3 regions of the Phyllobacterium sp. SYP-B3895 genome follow, and region 3 is predicted to be linked to each of the others. Evidence: predicted binding sites of a transcription regulator. Region 3 holds the regulator's gene; each other region holds the start of a gene.
What was found. The regulator PhoB, encoded in region 3, activates phosphate uptake and scavenging genes when phosphate is short. The targets are predictions, from matches to a motif close to TGTCATNNANCTGTCAT.
Positions count from the first base shown of each region.

Region 1: the regulator PhoB is predicted to act here: its motif matches at 1,746-1,762, upstream of GF108_RS05225 (esterase-like activity of phytase family protein).
Region 2: the regulator PhoB is predicted to act here: its motif matches at 1,538-1,554, upstream of phnC (phosphonate ABC transporter ATP-binding protein).

Region 1 covers NZ_WJIG01000001.1:1,087,306-1,090,581, reverse strand. Annotated here, with positions in the region: gene GF108_RS05225 (esterase-like activity of phytase family protein) at 1-1,689, opposite strand, end outside; gene GF108_RS05220 (DUF1013 domain-containing protein) at 1,917-2,609, shown strand; gene GF108_RS05215 (YafY family protein) at 2,741-3,276, opposite strand, start outside.
Region 2 covers NZ_WJIG01000003.1:677,155-680,430, forward strand. Annotated here, with positions in the region: gene phnK (phosphonate C-P lyase system protein PhnK) at 1-179, shown strand, start outside; gene phnL (phosphonate C-P lyase system protein PhnL) at 189-899, shown strand; gene GF108_RS15845 (DapH/DapD/GlmU-related protein) at 896-1,510, shown strand; gene phnC (phosphonate ABC transporter ATP-binding protein) at 1,630-2,463, shown strand; gene phnD (phosphonate ABC transporter substrate-binding protein) at 2,548-3,276, shown strand, end outside.
Region 3 covers NZ_WJIG01000003.1:871,931-875,206, forward strand. Annotated here, with positions in the region: gene pstA (phosphate ABC transporter permease PstA) at 1-147, shown strand, start outside; gene pstB (phosphate ABC transporter ATP-binding protein PstB) at 218-991, shown strand; gene phoU (phosphate signaling complex protein PhoU) at 1,014-1,739, shown strand; gene phoB (phosphate regulon transcriptional regulator PhoB) at 1,758-2,444, shown strand; gene GF108_RS16800 (metal/formaldehyde-sensitive transcriptional repressor) at 2,606-2,884, shown strand; gene dmeF (CDF family Co(II)/Ni(II) efflux transporter DmeF) at 2,881-3,276, shown strand, end outside.

The DNA.
Region 1 (3,276 bases), on a different contig from region 3:
GCCAAAACGCGTCTGGTTCGGAAGCAGTTGTTCCGGAAGGGCTATTTCCTTCTTGATCTCGCCCTTGTCGTTCACGTTGAGGATCGCATGCGGGACGAGCTTTGCCTGGTCGCCTTCGTTGGCGAGCCAGAACCCACCCTGACCGTCCGTGGTGATGCCTTCGATATCGAGCTTCTGCGCCGCCTGTCCGCCGCGCTTGACAGTGAGCGCCTCGGTGATTTTCGCCGGCGTCTGTTTGGCATCGATGGTGAAGATCGAGGGGGCAGCGTAGTAGAACGAGTCGGAGACAGCGTAGAGCTTGCCGGGCTCTTTCAGATCGCCAACGAGGCCGGATAGAGCGCCCCAGCCGAGCGGCGTCCCGTCATCCTTCGTAGTCGAGACGATCTGCGGGTAATTTGGCTGCTGTTCCTTGAGTTCATAGATCATGACGTGTGAGCGCGCGCCGCCATCTTCGACGAGATCGCTCTCGTTGGCTGTAACCAGAAGATTGCGCGAGGGAATGGCCAGAACGCCTTCGGGTCCAATGCCTGAGGGAAGCAGCTGCACGAATTGCGGCTCCGCACCATTATCCTTGTAGACGCCGACGAGCGAAGCGCGCTCGCTGGCGACGAAAAGATAATTGGTGTCGCCGAACTTGCCCACTTCCGCGCCTTCGAGCTCGACGCCCTTCTTGTTACGCTTGTCCGGATAGTGTCCGGCTTCCGCCATCTTCCACTCGAGCGAGGGGCCGGATTCATAAAACAGCTTGCCGTCCTTGGCGAAGATGCTGAAGCTGCGGGAGCCGCCCTTGTAATCGCCTTCATTGGCCACGACGAAGCGGTCATTGTCGAGCCACTTGACGGTGTCGGGCTCGCGCAGCACGCCCTTCATGCTGCCGTCGAACTTGAGCGCGCCGTCATTCTTCACGTCGATTTTGTCGAGATCGACGGTGCCGGCGGAGAAATGGTTGACGATCTTGCCGGTTGTGGCATCGACGATGGCAATATGGTTGTTTTCCTGCAGCGTAACGGCGATCAAATTGTCCTTGTTGATCGACACGAACTCGGGTTCGGCATCCTCCGGTGCAATTTCGGAGAGCCCGGTCAGTTCAACGGTCTTCATGCCGGCGCAGTCCGCCGCGCCGTCCTTCAGCGCCAGAACCTTGAGATTTCCGGATGGCATCTGCGGCAGCGCGCCTTCGTTGATATCTTCGTCACGTTCGTTCTCGATGACGATGGCAGCGAAGGTCTGGTCCGGTGACATCGCAACCGAGTCCGGCTGGCCGCCGAGATCGCAGCTGGAGACGACCTTGCGTGAGGCGATATCGATGATATCGAGGCGGCCCGAGGGGTTGGCCTTGTCCTTGGACGTATTGACCGCGGCAAAGACCGAACCGCCGAGCGCCGCAACGGAAGTCGGTTCACCCTCTACCTTGATGATGCCGCCTGCCTGCGGCTTTGCCGGATCGGTGATATCGATGAAGCCGATCGAGCCGTAAGGGCTATCCGAATAGATCAATGTCTTGCCATCGCCGGAAACGGTGATGATCTCGGAAGACGTCGGCTTCGACTTGTCAGCATCCTTCGGCAGATTATCGGCTACGGCAAAGCTGGCGATCCGGTTGAAAATGGGGTCGGCAGACGCAGGCATGGCTACGGATGCAAGAAGTGCCGCGCCAAGCCCGAGATAGATCGTGTTCCTGTTGGACATTAGTAGACCTCCGATTGTGATTGCGGAGATCGATGGCGTAGATGCATTGCAGTGCGATGACACTTTGATGACAGTTCGATGAAACGGCTCGGGAGCGGATTCCTGCGGTTGAATCCGATTCTTGCTCATCGGTTAAAATGAAGGTATATAGCGCCTCGAATTCCCGGAAATTGTGGTTGAACCCACGTCCCGCGCCACCGGAGCGGACGAACGAGAGGATTATATCTATGGCCACCCAGCTTCTTATGCCAAAGGCAACGGCCGTCTGGCTTGTCGACAATACCGCTCTTTCTTTCGAACAGATCGCCGCTTTCTGCAAGTTGCATCCGCTCGAAGTGAAGGCGATCGCCGATGGCGAGTCCGCGCAGGGCATCAAGGGCCTGGACCCGCTGATCACCGGCCAGCTTTCGCGCGAGGAAATTGCGCGTGGCGAGGCCGACGTCAATCACAAGCTCAAGATTTCCGATCCGAAGGTCCGCGTTCCCGAGACCAAGCGCAAGGGCCCGCGCTATACGCCGCTTTCCAAGCGCCAGGATCGCCCAAATGCTATTCTCTGGCTCGTCCGCAATCATCCGGAGTTGAAGGACGCACAGATTTCTCGCCTCATCGGCACGACAAAATCGACGATCGAGCAAATTCGTAACCGTACCCACTGGAACTCCAACAACCTGCAGCCGATGGACCCGGTGACGCTCGGCCTTTGCTCGCAGATCGATCTCGACATCGAAGTCGAGCGCTCGTCGCGCGGCCGTCCCGCCCAGCCGGTCGAGAGCGGCGATACCTTGCTGCCGGCTTCGGCAACCGAGAACCTCGACGTACAACCGCAGGTTCGCGACGAGGATGAAGAACTCGACGCCGACAAGGTGTTCGCCAAGCTGTCGTCCCTCAAGGGCCGCAATCAGGACGAAGACGAGGAATAGACTCCTCCTCGTCGTTTGACGGTGACTTAAGGAAATAAAAAAAGCTCCGTCCGCGGAGCTTTTTTATTGTCGGGAAGATATTCTGACAGATTCAAACTAGCCCTAACCCAGTTCGCAGCATGATTGGGCTTTCAGGAAGCCTTCGCCCGCGTCTCCGGCGTCTCGCTGAGTTCGACCCGGCGATAGAAATCGGCAAGCGTCTTGCCGCGCTCCTGCCGGAAAATGCGATCGATCTTCTCGACCTTGGCAATGCGGTCGATGCGGAACGTGCGGAAGTCATTGCGCAATTCGCACCAGCTGATCAGCGTCCAGACCTTGCCCCAGAACCACAGCCCCAGCGGCCGGATGTCCCGCATGCTCTCCTTGCCTTCAAGGTCCGTATAGGTGATCGAAAGGACCCGGCATTGCTCGGCGGCGTTTTCCGCAAGATCGATCAGCGACCGATCGTTCTCGGTAATGCTCGTTCCGGAAGCATGGATATGCGTGTTGGCGATCCGGGGGCGTTCTTCCTTGGGCAGTACAGCACCGATCTTGATGATGGCTTCCTCGGCAGCGCGTGCCATGGAGGCCCCGCCCCAGGCGGTAATGAGCCGTGCACCGGCAACAAGCGCGACCACCTCGTCGCGCGTGAACATCAACGGCGGTAGGTCGAAACCTTCACGCAGGA
Region 2 (3,276 bases), 190 kb from region 3:
ACCTTGGCCTTGCGGCAATCGTCGTCACCCATGACCTTGCCGTCGCGCGGCTGCTTTCGCACCGCATGATGGTGATGAAGGACGGCCATATCGTCGAAACCGGCCTTACCGACCGCGTCCTCGACGATCCGCAGGCGCCTTACACCCAGCTTCTCGTTTCATCCATCCTGCAGGTCTAGGAGAAGATTATGCCAACGCCTCTCGTTGTCTCCGATGTCGCCAAGAGTTTCACCATGCACCTGCGTGACGGCATCCGCTTGCCGGTGGTCACCAACGTGTCATTCTCGATCAAGGCCGGCGAGTGCGCCGTTCTTGGCGGCCCTTCCGGTGCCGGAAAGAGCTCGATTCTGAAAATGATCTACGGAAATTATGCCGTGGATCAGGGCCAGATCATCGTTCCCTACCGCGACCGCCTTGTGGATATTGCCTCGGCCGATCCGCGAACCATGCTCGGTATCCGCCGCGAAATGGTCGGCTATGTCAGCCAGTTCCTGCGCACCGTGCCACGGGTTTCGGCGCTTGACGTTGTCGCCGAGCCGCTCGTCGCCCGCGGCGTCGATCGCGGCGAAGCCCGCGACAAGGCGGCGGTGCTGCTCTCGGGACTCAATCTCCCCGAACGGCTGTGGGCGCTGCCGCCCGCCACCTTCTCCGGCGGCGAACAGCAACGCGTCAACATTGCGCGCGGCTTCATTACCGATCACCCGGTCCTGCTGCTCGACGAGCCGACAGCATCGCTCGACGCCAGGAACCGCAGCGTCGTCGTGTCTATGATCGAGGCCAAGAAGGCCGCGGGCGTCGCCATGCTCGGCATCTTTCACGACGAGGATGTGCGCGAGGCCGTTGCCGACCGGATCATCGATGTCACGGCGTTTTCCACCGCAGGCGGAGTTGCGGCATGACGAAACTCTCGGAAACGCCATTGATCCATCCGACGGCGAGCGTCGAAGGCTGCGCGTTCGGCCGCTATACTGAAGTTGCCGAGCGTTGCCGCCTCAGTGAATCGAGCTTCGGCGACTATTCCTACATCATGCAGGACGGATCTGCCTGGTGCGCCAAGGTCGGCAAGTTCGCCAACATAGCTTCGAGCGTTCGCCTTAACGCGCCCAACCATCCGACCTGGCGGCCGACGCTGCACCATTTTACCTATCGCTCGGGCGACTACTGGGACGACGGCACGGTTGACGAGCAATTTTTCGACTGGCGGCGCACTAATACCGTCACGATCGGCCATGATGTCTGGATCGGCCACGGCGCGACGGTTCTGCCGGGCGTCACCGTCGGCGACGGCGCAGTAATCGGGGCAGGGGCGGTGGTCACGAAGAACGTCGATCCCTACACGATCGTTGGCGGCGTCCCGGCACACAAAATTCGTGATCGCTTCGACCGAAAAACGGCTGAACAACTGCAGGTCGTTGCCTGGTGGGATTGGGACCACGATAAGTTGCGCTCTGCGCTCGATGATTTTCGCTCGCTCTCCATCGAGGCGTTCCTTGAGAAACACGCGGTCTAAATCGAACGAGCGATAGGGTTAACGGACTGACATCAAGTTGTCATTCGGCTGCAACAAAAACGACATCGCACGTTCACATCCGTGTCCTAGGACAGTGCAGCGCCAATAGGGACCTGCTTATGCTGAAGATTGAAAACGTGACGCGCCGGTTTGGCAAGTTTACTGCCATCGACGATGTCAGCCTGGAAATTCCCCAGGGTCAGATGGTAGGCATTATCGGCCGTTCCGGTGCCGGCAAGTCGACGTTGCTTCGCATGATCAACCGTCTCGTCGATCCTTCGGAAGGTGCGATCCTCTTTGAAGGCATCAATGTGGCGCAGTTGAAGGGCGCCGCCTTGCGCAACTGGCAGCGCGATTGCGCCATGATCTTTCAGCAGTTCAATCTGGTGCCGCGCCTCGACGTTCTGACCAATGTACTGCTCGGTCGCCTCAATCATCGCTCGACGATCAAGAGCCTGCTCGGCATGTTTTCGCGCGAGGAGCGTGCGATGGCGATTGCGGCGCTGGAGCGCCTCGACATCGCGAAGACCGCCCTGCAGCGGGCGGGAACGCTCTCCGGGGGCCAGCAGCAGCGCGTCGCGATAGCCCGCGCTCTAATGCAGAACCCCAAGGTTGTTCTCGCCGACGAGCCGATCGCCTCGCTCGACCCGCGCAATGCCCAGGTGGTGATGGAGTCGTTGCGCGACATCAATGAGCGCGAGGGCCTGACGGTCATCACCAATCTGCACACGCTCGATACGGCCCGCCATTTCTGCCAGCGCATCATCGGCATGCAGGGCGGCAAGGTCGTCTTTGACGGCGGACCCGACGATCTCACCGAACTTGCCGCGCGTCGCATCTACGGCGCGGACGGCATGAAGGATGCTTTTTCGGAGGCAATCACTTCCACAAGTATCAGTCGCGGCACACCCAAGCCGATTTCAGAGCTGGAGGCCGTTCTGGCCGCGCGTTGAGCGCACCGAGATCGGCTCGCCCACGATACGGGCCACTAATGAAACTGATCGCAAACTCATATCGACGTTTGACAGGAGAGAACTATGTTCAAGAAAGCCCTTCTTAGTGCAATCGCAATCGGCGCCATGCTGGCCGGTTCGATGGCGCGTGCCGAAAACCTCGAAACATTCCGCATCGGTCTGATCGGCGGCGAAAACGAAGCCGACCGCCTGCGCAACTACCAGTGCGTAGTCGACCAGCTGCCCAAGGTCCTCGGTGTCAAGGAAGTAAAGCTCTTCCCGGCAACCGACTATGACGGCGTCATTCAGGGTCTCCTCGGCGGCACGCTCGATGCTGCTGAACTCGGTGCATCCGGATATGCCAAGATCTATCTGACCAATCCGAAGGCAGTCGAACCGATCCTGACCGACGTCCAGACCGACGGTTCGACCGGCTATTATTCGATCATGATTGCCCGCAAGGACAGCGGCATCAAGACTCTTGCCGACATGAAAGGCAAGAAGCTCGGCTTTGCCGATCCGGATTCCACCTCTGGCTACCTCATCCCCGTTACCTCGCTGCCGAAGGACATCAACGCTTCGGTCAAGGATTACTTCGGTGAAACCGGCTTCGGCGGCGGTCATGAAAACCTCGTTCTCGCCGTCAAGGACGGCAAGTTCGACGCCGGCACGACCTTTGGCTCGGGCGTCGGCAAGTTCGAAGAGGGATATTCTTCCGGCAATCTGCGCAAGATGGTCGACAAGGGCCTGATCGACATGAAGGATTTTGTCGAACTGTGGAAGTCGCCGCTTATTCCGAACGGTCCGACCGTT
Region 3 (3,276 bases):
CCCGTGCAAATCTACATGTGGGCCAACGAAGCGGAGCGCGCCTTCGTCGAGCGGACGTCCGGTGCTATCATCGTGCTGCTTCTCTTCCTCGCGGTCATGAACATCACGGCCATCCTTCTGCGTCGCCGCTTCGAGCGCCGCTGGTAACTGTTCGAGAGAGGACCTAGTTATGAACCTTATGACGGAACGAAATCTCGAAAAGGCGGTAAACGACAAGATGAGCGCCCAGCCCAACGCAATCAAAATGCAAGGCAAGGAAGTCACTGTTCACTACGGCGATAAGCAGGCCTTGTTCGGTGTCAGCCTCGACGTGCCGGAAAAGATGGTGACGGCGCTGATCGGCCCTTCGGGCTGCGGCAAGTCGACGTTCCTGCGCAGTCTCAACCGCATGAACGACACCATCGAAGGCTGTAAGATCGGCGGCAAGATCACGCTCGATGACGAGGATATCTACAATCCTAAGATCGATGTCGTCGAACTTCGCGCCCGGGTGGGCATGGTATTCCAGAAGCCCAACCCATTCCCGAAGTCGATTTTCGAGAACGTCGCCTATGGCCCGCGCATTCACGGGCTCGCAAAGGGTCGCCACGAACTTGATGAAATCGTTGAGAAAAGCCTGCGCCGCGCCAGCCTTTTCGACGAGGTGAAGGATCGCCTGCATGAAGCAGGCACGGGTCTTTCCGGCGGCCAGCAGCAGCGTCTGTGCATTGCCCGCGCCATTGCCGTCAGTCCGGAAGTGATCCTCATGGACGAGCCGTGCTCGGCGCTTGATCCGATCGCCACCGCAAAGGTGGAGGAACTGATCGACGAATTGCGCGAAAACTACACCATCGTCATCGTCACCCACTCAATGCAGCAGGCAGCGCGCGTTTCGCAGCGCACGGCCATGTTCCATCTCGGCAATCTTGTCGAGGTCGGCGATACGGAAATGATGTTCACAAGCCCCACCGAGAAGCGCACCCAGGACTATATCACCGGACGCTTCGGCTGACGCAGGAACGAGGACAAAGCACATGACCGAGTTGCAGCACACTGTGCGCTCTTACGATGACGAACTGAAGTTCCTGACGCACAAGATCGCCGAGATGGGCGGTCATGCCGAACGCATGGTCGAACAGGCGGTCGCCGCCATGGTCAATTCCGACAATGCGCTGGCGCAGCGCGTCATCTCGGACGATCTGATCCTCGACGCGGGTCAGCGCGAGATCGATGAAAAGGCCATCACCATCATCGGCAAGCGCCAGCCGATGGCGATCGACCTGCGTGAAGTCATCGGGACGATCCGTATTTCCTCCGATCTCGAGCGCATCGGCGATCTCGGCAAGAACATTGCCAAGCGCGTCGTTGCCGTGACCGATACCCGCCAGACGCTCTCGGTCTACCGCGGCTTGCAGACAATCGCCGAACTTGCCTTGACCCAGCTCAAGGACGTGCTCGACGCCTATGCGACGCGCTCGGTACAGCAGGTGAACATTGTGCGCGAACGCGACGACGAAATCGACGCGCTCTATACGTCGCTGTTCCGCGAATTGCTGACCTATATGATGGAAGATCCGCGCAACATTTCCGCCTGTACGCATCTTTTGTTCTGCGCCAAGAATATCGAGCGCATCGGCGACCACGCCACCAATATTGCCGAGACGGTCTATTACATTGTTACCGGTTCGCAACTGCCGGCGGAACGTCCCAAGGAAGACCAGACGCATACTATTATCGTGGATGAAACGACCGAGTCCTAATTCAACTGAAGGCTTGATATGGCAATAGCTCCCAAAATCACCGTTGTGGAGGACGAGGAAGCCCTGAGCGTCCTCCTCCGTTACAATCTTGAAGCTGAAGGCTATGTTGTCGAGACGATCGCACGTGGCGACGAAGCGGAAATTGCGCTGCGCGAGAACGTTCCGGATCTTCTGATCCTCGACTGGATGCTGCCCGGCCTGTCGGGCATCGAACTCTGCCGCCGCCTGCGGGCGCGGCGCGAGACCGAGATCCTGCCAATTATCATGCTCACTGCCCGCGGCGAGGAGAGCGAACGCGTTCGCGGCCTTTCGACCGGTGCCGACGATTACATGGTCAAGCCGTTTTCGACGCCTGAACTACTGGCGCGCATCAAGTCCATGCTCCGCCGCGTCAATCCCAGCCTGCTTTCGCACGTGCTGAGCTTCGGCGATCTCAAGCTCGACCGCGAACAGCACCGCGTCTTCCGCAAGGAGCGCGAGCTGAAACTTGGCCCCACGGAGTTTCGGCTGCTCGAATTTCTCATGCAATCACCCGGACGGGTCTTTTCGCGCGGCCAGCTGCTCGACAATGTCTGGGGTGCGGACATCTATGTAGATGATCGCACCGTTGACGTCCACGTCGGTCGCCTGCGCAAGGCGATCAATATCGGACGTTCGATAGATCCGATCCGCACGGTACGTGGCGCCGGCTATTCGTTCGGCTGATCCCCAATTATTCCGATTCTGATAAGGGCGCCGCATCAGCGCTAAATGGCTGCTGCGGCGCCCTTCGGTATTTTGCAGTCCGTCGAGGATGTCCTTGAACCCTCAGTCCTCAGGTATCTTGGACTTGAAATTTACGCAAATATAGGGTAGGGGGCTATATTATGTCTCATACCACCAAGGAAAAATCAAAACTCCTCGCAAGGGTCCGTCGTCTCAAGGGGCAGATGGAGGCCGTCGAGCGTGCGCTCGAAGCGGAAATGCCGTGCGGTGACATTTTGAACCTGGTGGCGTCGGTGCGCGGCGCGGTAAACGGCCTGATGGGTGAACTCATCGAGGATCATATTCGCATGCACGTCGTCGATCCCGGAACCGAGACGGACAGCGAACGGGCCAAGGGCGCCGCGGACCTCATCGACGTTGTAAGGATGTATCTGAAATGAGCCACGATCACGCGATCCATTTGCCTCAAGGCACGCATGCCCATGTGTTTCTGGGTGACGATCACGAGCGCAACGAACGACGCACCTGGTTTGTGATCGCGCTGACCGCGACGATGATGGTTGCGGAGATCGTGGCGGGAACGGTTTTCGGGTCGATGGCGCTTGTCGCCGATGGCTGGCATATGTCGACACATGCAGCGGCGATGCTGATCGCAGCATTGGCCTATCTTTATGCAAGGAAGAATGCCAGCAACCCGCGTTTCACCTTTGGCACGGGAAAATTCGGCGATCTCGCGGGTTTTGCCAGCGCCGTAATCCTCGCGCTTATTGCACTGCTGATCGGCTGGGAGAGTTTCCTACGCCTTGCCAACCCCATCTCGATCAGCTTTCCG